2 regions of the Polaromonas sp. P1_F9 genome follow, and region 1 is predicted to be linked to the other one. Evidence: riboswitches for the same ligand, from Rfam matches in the RefSeq annotation. Region 1 holds a riboswitch; the other holds the start of a gene.
What was found. A riboswitch is a leader RNA that binds a small molecule or an ion and turns the genes downstream of it on or off. The one in region 1 is predicted to bind S-adenosylhomocysteine.

Region 1 (5,012 bases):
CGCCGTAAACGCGAATTGCAACGGCGGCCCTGAACCGTTCACGGCCTGTGCCCGGCCGTGAGCCGGCTTTCAGAGATTGGGCGCCAGCAGGCGCTGCAACGCTTCGGCCTTGAGGCCGCGCCGCTTGGCCAAGTCCTGCAGCTGGTCGTCGCCGATCTTGCCCACATTGAAATAGGTGCTCTCGGGGTGGCTCAGGTAAAAGCCGCTCACACTGGCCGCCGGTGTCATGGCCAGGCTTTCGGTCAGCGCCATACCGACCTCTTCGGCCTTGAGCAACTCGAACATTTCTTTCTTGACGCTGTGGTCCGGGCAGGCCGGATAGCCTGGCGCCGGGCGTATACCCTGGTATTTTTCGGCGATCAACGCGTCGCCGTCCAGCGACTCGGCCGGCACATAGCCCCACAAATCCTTGCGTACGCGCTGGTGCAGGCTTTCGGCAAACGCTTCGGCCAGGCGGTCAGCCAGCGCCTTGAGCATGATGGACGAATAGTCGTCGTGGTCATCCAGAAAGTACTTTTCCTTTTTCTCGGCGCCAATGCCTGCCGTGACGGCAAAAAGACCGATGTAGTCCGGAATTTTTGAGGGATTTTGGCCTGCGGCGCCCACTGATCCAGCGCGAGCAGCTATCAATTCAGGAGCAAGTACCTTGGGTGCAACAAAGTCAGCCAGGCAACGGCTGGGGCGCATCACACCGTCAATCGCGGTTTTCTCGGTTTGCTGGCGCAGGCCGTACCAGGTCATGGCCACTTCTCTGCGCGACTCGTCGGTGTAGATCTCGACGTCGTCGCCTACGCTGTTGGCGGGGTACAGCGCCATCACGCCGTTGGCGGTGAGCCAGCGGCCTTCGATCAGGCGCTTGAGCATGCGCTGCGCGTCGGCATACACGCGCACGGCCTCAGTGCCCACCACCTCGTCTTTCAAAATGGCCGGAAACGCACCCGCCAGATCCCAGGTCTGGAAGAAGGGTCCCCAGTCGATGTACTGGGCCAGCTCCGACAGGTCGAAGTTCTTGAACACGCGCCGGCCAATGAACTTGGGCACGGGCGGTGTGTAGTTGGCCCAGTCCATCGACGTGGCATTGGCGCGTGCTTTGGCCAGCGGCCACATCGGCACCTGCTTTTTGTTGGCGTGCTGGGTGCGCACCTTGTCGTAGTCGGTATACAGCTCTTCGATGTATCTGGCGGCCTGATCGGAGAGCAGGCTTTGCGCCACGCTCACGCTTCGTGACGCATCAGGCACATAAACCACCGGGCCTTCGTAGTGCGGGGAGATCTTGACGGCCGTATGCACGCGGCTGGTGGTGGCACCGCCTATCAGCAGCGGGATTTTTTTGATGCGGAAGTGATCGTCCTTCTGCATCTCGGCCGCCACATATTGCATTTCTTCCAGGCTGGGCGTGATGAGGCCCGACAGCCCGACGATGTCGGCGCCTTCAACCTTGGCGCGCGCCAATATTTCATGGCAGGGCACCATCACGCCCATGTTGACGACTTCAAAGTTGTTGCACTGCAAAACCACCGTCACGATGTTTTTGCCAATGTCGTGCACATCACCCTTGACCGTGGCGATGATGATCTTGCCTTTGGTCTTGACGTCGCCGCCGGCGGCTTCGAGCAGCAACTTTTCGGCTTCGATGTAGGGCAACAGATGCGCCACGGCCTGCTTCATCACACGGGCGCTCTTCACGACCTGGGGCAAAAACATCTTGCCCTGGCCGAACAGGTCGCCGACGATGTTCATGCCGTCCATCAGCGGGCCTTCTATGACGTGCAGCGGCCGGCCGCCCTCCGCAAGGATCTCCTGGTAGACCTCTTCGGTGTCGGTCACGATGTGCTCGTTCATGCCATGGACCAGCGCGTGCGACAGGCGCTGGCGCACCGGCAGGGCACGCCACTCGTTTTTCTTGCTGTCGTCCTTGGCGCCGCTTTTCGCGGTTTCGGCGACTTCAATCAGGCGTTCGCTGGGCGTGAGTTCGGGCTCGCCGGGCTTGTAGGCCGGTGTGCGGTTGAGCACCACGTCTTCGACGCGCTCGCGCAGCACGGGGTCCAGGTCGTCGTACACACCGACCATGCCGGCATTGACGATGCCCATGTCCATGCCCGCCTGGATCGCGTGGTAGAGGAACACGGTGTGGATGGCTTCACGCACCGGGTCGTTGCCGCGAAAGCTGAAGGACACGTTGGACACACCGCCAGAGACCTTGGCACCCGGCAGGTTCTGCTTGATCCAGCGCGTGGCGTTGATGAAATCGACCGCGTAGTTGTTGTGCTCTTCGATGCCGGTGGCGATCGCGAAAATGTTCGGGTCGAAGATGATGTCTTCGGGCGGGAAGTCCAGCTCGTCGACCAGCACACGATAAGCGCGCTCGCAGATTTCGACTTTGCGCTCGTAGGTGTCGGCCTGGCCTTTTTCGTCGAAAGCCATCACCACCGCCGCCGCACCGTAGCGCTTGAGCAGTTTGGCCTGCTGCCTGAAGGGCTCCAGGCCCTCTTTCATCGAGATCGAGTTGACGATGCCCTTGCCCTGGATGCAGCGCAGGCCGGCTTCGATGACGCTCCACTTGGAGCTGTCGATCATGATGGGCACACGCGCGATGTCGGGCTCACTGGCGATCAGGTTCAGGAAACGCACCATGGCGGCCTGGCTGTCGAGCATGGCTTCGTCCATGTTGATGTCGATGATCTGCGCGCCGTTTTCGACCTGCTGGCGGGCCACAGCCAGCGCCTGCTCGTATTCACCGTTGAGGATCATGCGGGCGAAGGCCTTGGAGCCGGTGACGTTGGTGCGTTCGCCAATATTGACGAACAGCGTGCCCGCACCGATGGCGACCGGCTCCAGGCCGGACAGCTTCATGGGGGGAACATTGGGTAAAGATTCAGTTTCAGACACGGACTCACCTTGAGGCAAAGGTGAGCGTCGTTGCTGCAGGGGCTGCCGGAAGCCGCCGCCTGTAACCCAAGCCTGACGAACGCTTGTGTTCGCTGCAACGCTCCTTGGGTTACCATCATTTTAAGGGCTGAACGCCGCCCGCGCCATATCTTTGCGCCAATGGCAAGAGATACCAACAAAAGTCCAGGGGATAGCCGGAGCCACCATGTTTGAAAACCTGTTCGGCAGAAAACAGAAGGGAACGCCCGATGCGCCCGAGTCCATGCGTCCCAAAGACCGCATGCGGGCCATTGAAGGCTCCAGCACGGCCGAGCTCGCCGCCAGGCTGCTGATTGCACCAACCGCCCTGATGCAGCTCACGCCCGAAGAGGCTTTCACCGTCGTCAGCTACATGACGCCGCGCAGGATTTCCGAGGGAACGACCTTCATCCGCGAAGGCGACAAGAGCGATACCGGGTATATGGTGCTGCTGCTCGAGGGCGAAGTCACGGTCGAAAGCATTGTGGTCAGCCGCCGCACGCCGGTCACCATCACGGTGCTGGGGCCCGGCAGCCTGATCGGCGAGATGGGCCTGGTCGACGGCCAGGCGCGGCTGGCGTCATGCACTGCCAGCAGCGACGTGAGCTGCGCCGTGCTGTCGCGCGCAGCGCTTGAAAAAATGGGGGAAGAGCAACCGGTGACTGCGGCCAAACTGATGTTTGCCGTTTCGCTGCGCATCGCCGAACGGTTGCGCGACACCAGCGAAAAACTCAAGATGTACAGCCAGCTGGTGCAAGCCATGCAGCAGGAAATCGACCGGCTTATGCCGGGCTGATTTCCCTCTGGCAGAAAAGCGGGAAAGCGCCAGGCTGGCCGCCCTTTGCGCCATTTCCGCCCTTTCGATTTAGTCGAGCTTGATTTTGGCGACCTTGATCAGGCGTCCATAGTCGGCGTGCTCTTTCATCACCATGTAGGCAAAGTCGGCAGAGCTCATGGGGCTGGGGGTCGCGCTCATGCGTGCAAACTTTTCCGCGGTATCGGGCGTGTTGAGCGCGTCGGCGAATGCCCGCTGAAGCTGGTCTGCCGTGGCTTTGGGAAGGTTGGCCGGGCCAAAGATGCCGAACCAGGTGCTGATGTGAAAGCCGGGCAACACGTCGTTAATGGTCGGAATTTCCGTGAAGCTGCTGGAGCGGTTGATGGTGGTCACGCCAAAAGCGACCAGCTTGCCCGACTTGATGTTGGCGCTGGCAGAGGCCAGGTTGTCGAACATCAGGTCGGTCTGGCCGGACAGCAGACCAGCCTGCGCCTGGGCCGAGCCACTGGAAGGCAGGTGCACCACGCTGATCTTGGCCAGGCTTTTAAACAGCTCGCCCGCGAGGTGGCCGGCACTGCCGTTACCGCCGGAGGCATAGTTCAGCCGGCCGGGGTTCTTGCGCGCATACGCTATCAGGTCCTTGGTGTCCTTGATTTTCAGCCGCCTGGCTGTTTCCGCATTCATGACCAGCACGTTCGGCACACGGGCCACCAAGGTGATGGGCGTGAAGTCCTTCAATGCGTCGTAGGGCATGTTCGGGTAGAGCCACGGGTTGATGGCATGGGTGGCCACCGCCCCCATCACCAGCGTATGGCCGTCTGCAGGCGCCTTGGCGACGAGGGCCGCACCCACGTTTCCGCCGGACCCCGGCCGGTTGTCAACCGTGACTTCGGTTTTGAGCAGGGGGCGCAGCTTCTCGGCGAGGATGCGCGCAGCGTTGTCCAGCGGGCCGCCGGCTGGATAGGGGACGACGATCGTCACCGGTTTTTGCGGCGACAGCTGCGCATGGCCTGCGAAAGCCGTCATCGCCAACGTGAATGCCGCTGCGGCCTTGATGAATAAACCCACCTTCATGATTTCCTTGGTTGTGTTGTGTTGCGTTGTTTTGCCGAACCATCAACGCTGCAGGGCGCAGCGCCGGAGAATGAAAACAGGGTTCGGCAAAGGGGCCTGACTATAGCCGCGAAATATGACTTTTCGGAGCATCGCCGGCATGGCACTTCATATGCATACTTATTGATTACACGTACATCCGGGTCGGGAAGCGGCTTTTTTCAGCCGCCCGATGGGCATCACCAGGAAGTGATGCGGGCAGCGCTGCCCTCAGGCG
Region 2 (5,012 bases), on a different contig from region 1:
GTGGTACATGCCGCCAGCAAGGCCAGCAGCACCGCAGCGCTGAGGGTGGCGGCAGACCGGCGGGCACCCTGCAGCATGGATGGCGGCCTCAGGCTCGCTGCAGCCGCCCGATGATTTCGGTCGTCGCTGCGGCCTGGTTCATCGTGTAGAAATGGATTCCGGGCACACCGGCTGCATAGAGCTGCTCGCACAAACCGCTGATCACATCAAGGCCGAAGCTCTTGATGGACGCGGTGTCGTCACCAAAGCCCTGCAGGCGCAGGCGGATCCAGCGCGGAATCTCGGCGCCGCAGGCATCGGAAAAGCGCATGAGCTGCGTGGAGCTCGTGATGGGCATGATGCCGGGCACGATGGGCACGTCAACGCCCAGAGCCTGCGCGTCGTCGACAAAACGGTAGTAGGCGTCGGCGTTGAAGAAGTATTGCGTGATGGCCGAGTTGGCGCCGGCCTTGACCTTTTGCACAAAGGCCTGCAGGTCGGCATCGGCCGACCTGGCCTGGGGATGGATTTCCGGGTAGGCGGCCACTTCGATGTGGAAAGCGTCGCCGGTTTCGGCGCGGATGAAGGCCACCAGGTCGCTGGCGTAATGAAACTCGCCGCCCGCGCCGTAGCCGCTGGGCAGGTCGCCGCGCAGGGCGACCAGGCGTTTCACGCCCATGATCTGCAAGGTGGTGAGTTGCTGGCGCACCGTGGCCTTGGTGGCGCCCACGCATGAGAAATGGCAGGCCGCCGCCACGCCTTCAGCCAGGATTTCGCTCACCGTACCAAAGGTGCCGTCTTGCGTGGAACCGCCCGCGCCAAACGTCACCGAGCAGAACTCGGGCTTGTGCGCATACAGCGCCTGGCGCGCCACGCGCAGCTTCTCGGCGCCTTCAGGTGTCTTGGGCGGGAAAAATTCAAAACTGAGGGGAAGTTTCAGGCTCATCACGGATCTCACTCGTCGTTGTTTGTCGTATCGGTTTTGTTGTCACGCCGCTTGCCACGCGCAGGGCCAGGCTGGCCGGCATGCGCGAGTTCGGAGTCTTCGTGCGGCGCGCGGGAGGCGCGCATTTCGCTGCGCGGCACGCGCTTGGCCACCTTGCGCTGCGGCGCGGCCGGCAGCGGCTGGTCTTCGCCCGCCACGTCCCGGCCCTTGACGCCCTGGATAAAAAATTCGCGATTGCCGTCGCCGCCTTCAATGGGTGACTGCAGCCAGGCTTTCACTTCCAGCCCCAGCGCTGTGCAGGCATCGCGCAAGCGCTTTTCGACAAACTCGAAATGCACCGGGTCGCGCACGATGCCGCCCTTGCCGATCTGGCCGGGCTGCAATTCAAACTGCGGCTTGACCAGCATGAGCAGGTCGCCACCGGGTTTGAGCAGGCGAACCACTGCGGGCAACACCAGCGTGAGCGAGATGAAAGACAGGTCGCCGGTCAGGAAGTCGAAGTTGGCTTCTGCGGCTGGGCTCGCCTCATCCAGGTCAGCGTCATCCTCATCGCCATCGAAGTCATCCGGAAAACCCATGTCATCGCTGTCGCCTGCATGGCCGGCCACGAGGTCGGCGGCGGTCATGGAACGGGCATTCAAGCCCTCGACGCAAACCACACGCGGGTCTTCACGCAGACTGGCATGCAGCTGGCCGTGGCCCACATCAACGCCCACCACCTGCATGGCGCCGTGCTGCAACAGGCAGTCGGTAAAGCCGCCGGTGGACTGGCCCACGTCAAGGCAGCGCAAGCCATCCACCTTCAGGCCGGTAGCTTTCAGCGCGCCTTCGAGCTTGAGCCCGCCGCGCGAGATGTACTTGGCTTCAGTGGTGTCCAGCAACTGCAACTCAGCGCCGGGCGGAATCTCGTCGCCGTTCTTGGCGACCTTCTTCCAGGCAGCATCGGCTTCGGGACGCCACTGCACCCCCGAAGCGATCAGGCGCTGGGCCTGCGAGCGGGTGGCGGCATGGCCGTGTTCGACGAGGAATAGGTCAGCGCGCATGTAGTTCCAGAAAAAGAGGGCTCAGCGCGTCGCGAGCGGCCGTCAGGCTAGGCGCGGGAGGACCCATGAACCGGAGCGTACTGGAGGTACGTGAGGATTCATGGAGGGACCCGCAACGACGCATCACGGCCGCGCAGTAGCGCGGGATCAGTAGCGGTAGGTGTTGGCTTTGTACGGGCCTGCTTTGCTGACACCGATGTACGCAGCCTGCTCGTCGCTCAACTCGGTCAGCACAGCGCCAACCTTCTTCAGGTGCAAGCGGGCAACCTTTTCGTCAAGATGCTTTGGCAGCACATAAACCTTGCCTACTTCGTACGCGTCCTTCTTGGTGAAGAGCTCGATCTGCGCGATCGTCTGGTTCGCAAAGCTCGAAGACATCACGAAGCTCGGGTGGCCGGTGCCGCAGCCGAGGTTGACCAGGCGGCCCTTGGCCAGCAGGATGATGCGCTTGCCGTCCGGGAAGATCACGTGGTCGACTTGCGGTTTGATCTCTTCCCAGGTGCATTTTTCGAGTGCGGCAACGTCGATTTCGTTGTCGAAGTGGCCGATGTTGCAGACGATGGCCTGGTCTTTCATCTTGGCCATGTGGTCATACGTGATGACGTTCTTGTTGCCGGTGGCGGACACAAAAATATCGGCCTTGTCGGCAGCGTATTCCATGGTCACGACCTTGTAGCCTTCCATCGCGGCTTGCAGGGCGTTGATCGGGTCGATCTCGGTCACCCACACCTGGGCGCTCAGGGCGCGCAGTGCTTGTGCGGAACCCTTGCCCACGTCGCCGTAGCCGGCCACGAGTGCGACCTTGCCGGCGACCATCACGTCGGTGGCGCGCTTGATGGCGTCAACCAGGGATTCGCGGCAGCCGTACAGGTTGTCGAACTTGCTCTTGGTGACGGAATCGTTCACGTTGATGGCGCGCAGGGCCAGCGTGCCCTTGGCCGACATTTCGTTCAGGCGCAGCACGCCGGTCGTGGTTTCTTCCGTCACGCCGACGATGTTCTTCAGGCGGCGGCTGTACCAGGTCGGGTCTTGCGCGAGCTTGGCCTTGATCGAGTTGAAGAGGCAGATTTCTTCTTCGCTGCCGGGCTTGGAGATGAGGCTCGCGTCTTTTTCGGCCTTGGTGCCCAGGTGCATCAGCAGCGTCGCGTCGCCGCCGTCGTCCAGGATCATGTTGGGGCCTTCTTCAGGCGTGCCCTTGGCGCCGTTGAATTCGAAGATCTTGTGGGTGTAGTCCCAGTAGTCGGCCAGGGTTTCGCCCTTGATGGCAAACACCGGCGTGCCGGCGGCGGCGATCGCGGCGGCGGCGTGGTCTTGCGTCGAGAAGATGTTGCACGAAGCCCAGCGCACTTCAGCGCCCAGGGCCTGCAGGGTTTCGATCAGCACGCCGGTCTGGATCGTCATGTGCAGCGAACCGGTGATGCGCGCGCCCTTGAGCGGCTGCGCCTTCGCGAATTCTTCGCGGATGGCCATCAGCCCGGGCATTTCGGTTTGTGCGATGTTCAGTTCCTTGCGGCCCCAGGCGGCAAGCGAAATATCGGCAATGGTGTAGTCGGTGGAAGGTTTCAGGACGGCGCTCATACGGTTCTCCAAATATCAAACGTCAACTGGGCAAAATCGCCACGGGCACGGCTTTCAGGGGAAGGGAGAATTCAGTCATTCACCCGGCTTGAGAGCACATGCGGGTGAGCGTGGTTGCAATGAAGTCCTGAGCCTGGTCCACGTGATGTGGCTTGCAACGCTCCTCAGGAAAACTGATTATACCCACCCCCGTCCGGACTCACTTCGTGTAGTCCGTTCCCCCCCCTCAAGGGATAAATAGATTCACCCCCGTTCAGGCTCACTTCGTGTAGCCTGCTCCCCCCTCTAGGGGGCGGCGCCTGGGGCCGGCGAAGCCGGACCCTCGGCCCCCGCTGGTGAAATACGCCATCACCGATCGCGCCCACAGAACTCTTCAACCCGCATGGGCCGCGGAACCGGCTTTGCCGGGCCGCAGGCGCAGTCCCCTGCAAGGGGAAAAGGGCTACACGCAGTGAGCCCGATAGGGGTGTGCCAATTTTTCGGCTTTGCCGGGCCGGAGGGGGGCGGCCCCCTCGGGGGGCAGCGACCCACACAAAGTGGAGGAGCGTGGGGGCCACATTCAGTGCGAAAATTTCACCATGCAAGAACTCTCCCGCTGGCCCACCGCGCAACGAAAAGCCGTCACCGGCCTCTTCACAGACATTGACGACACACTGACCACCGAGGGGGAGATCACCCCCGATGCGCTGGAAGCTTTGGGTGAGTTAAAAGCCGCCGGCTTCAAGATCGTGGCGGTCACAGGGCGCCCGGTTGGTTGGAGCGAGCCTTTCGCGGCCCGCTGGCCTGTCGATGCCATCGTGGCGGAGAACGGCGCCGTGGCGCTGCTGCCGGATGCCCAAAGCGCCGCGCCGCGGCCGCTGGCCAAGATCTACCAGCAGGATGCGGCCACGCGCAGCGCCAACTTCGCGCGCATGCAGGCCGTGCTGGCGCGCATCGAACGCGAAATGCCGGGCGTGCACCGCGCCACCGACTCGCCGGGCCGGGAGACCGACATTGCCATCGACCACAGCGAGTTCACGCAGCTCAGCGACGCGCAAATCGCCGCAGTGGTGGCGCTGATGAAAAGCGAAGGCATGCACGCCACCGTGAGCAGCATTCATATCAACGGCTGGTATGGCAGCCACAACAAGCTCGAAGGCGCGCGCTGGATAGTCCGGCAGCTCTGGCAGCGCGACCTGGACGCCGAGATGGACCAATGGGTCTACGTGGGCGATTCGACCAACGACCAGCTGATGTTCAAGACCTTTGCCAACAGCGTGGGCGTGGCCAACATCGCGCGCTTTGTGCCGCAGCTGGCGCACCTGCCGCGCTACGTGACGCGCAGCGAGCGCGGCGCGGGTTTCACTGAGGTAACGCGTGCGCTACTGGGATAACCCAGCGCAGCGCGCGGCTGCCCCGCGTTACCTCAGCGGGTGCCGCGGATCGGGCTTTGCCCGGCCGCAGGCACCGTCCCCTGAAGGGGAGGG

Region 2: another riboswitch for S-adenosylhomocysteine. It lies ahead of ahcY (adenosylhomocysteinase); the one in region 1 lies ahead of metH (methionine synthase).

What each region holds. Positions count from the first base shown of each region.
Region 1 is NZ_JBFUBT010000005.1:103,264-108,275, forward strand. It holds gene metH (methionine synthase) at 70-2,889, opposite strand; S-adenosyl-L-homocysteine riboswitch at 2,905-3,001, opposite strand; gene AC1DYR_RS16250 (Crp/Fnr family transcriptional regulator) at 3,095-3,703, shown strand; gene AC1DYR_RS16255 (Bug family tripartite tricarboxylate transporter substrate binding protein) at 3,773-4,756, opposite strand; gene AC1DYR_RS16260 (homocysteine S-methyltransferase family protein) at 5,006-5,012, opposite strand, start outside.
Region 2 is NZ_JBFUBT010000007.1:98,674-103,685, forward strand. It holds gene AC1DYR_RS19415 (septal ring lytic transglycosylase RlpA family protein) at 1-77, opposite strand, end outside; gene metF (methylenetetrahydrofolate reductase [NAD(P)H]) at 89-925, opposite strand; gene AC1DYR_RS19425 (TlyA family RNA methyltransferase) at 934-1,968, opposite strand; gene ahcY (adenosylhomocysteinase) at 2,116-3,546, opposite strand; S-adenosyl-L-homocysteine riboswitch at 3,646-3,718, opposite strand; gene AC1DYR_RS19435 (HAD family hydrolase) at 4,125-4,919, shown strand.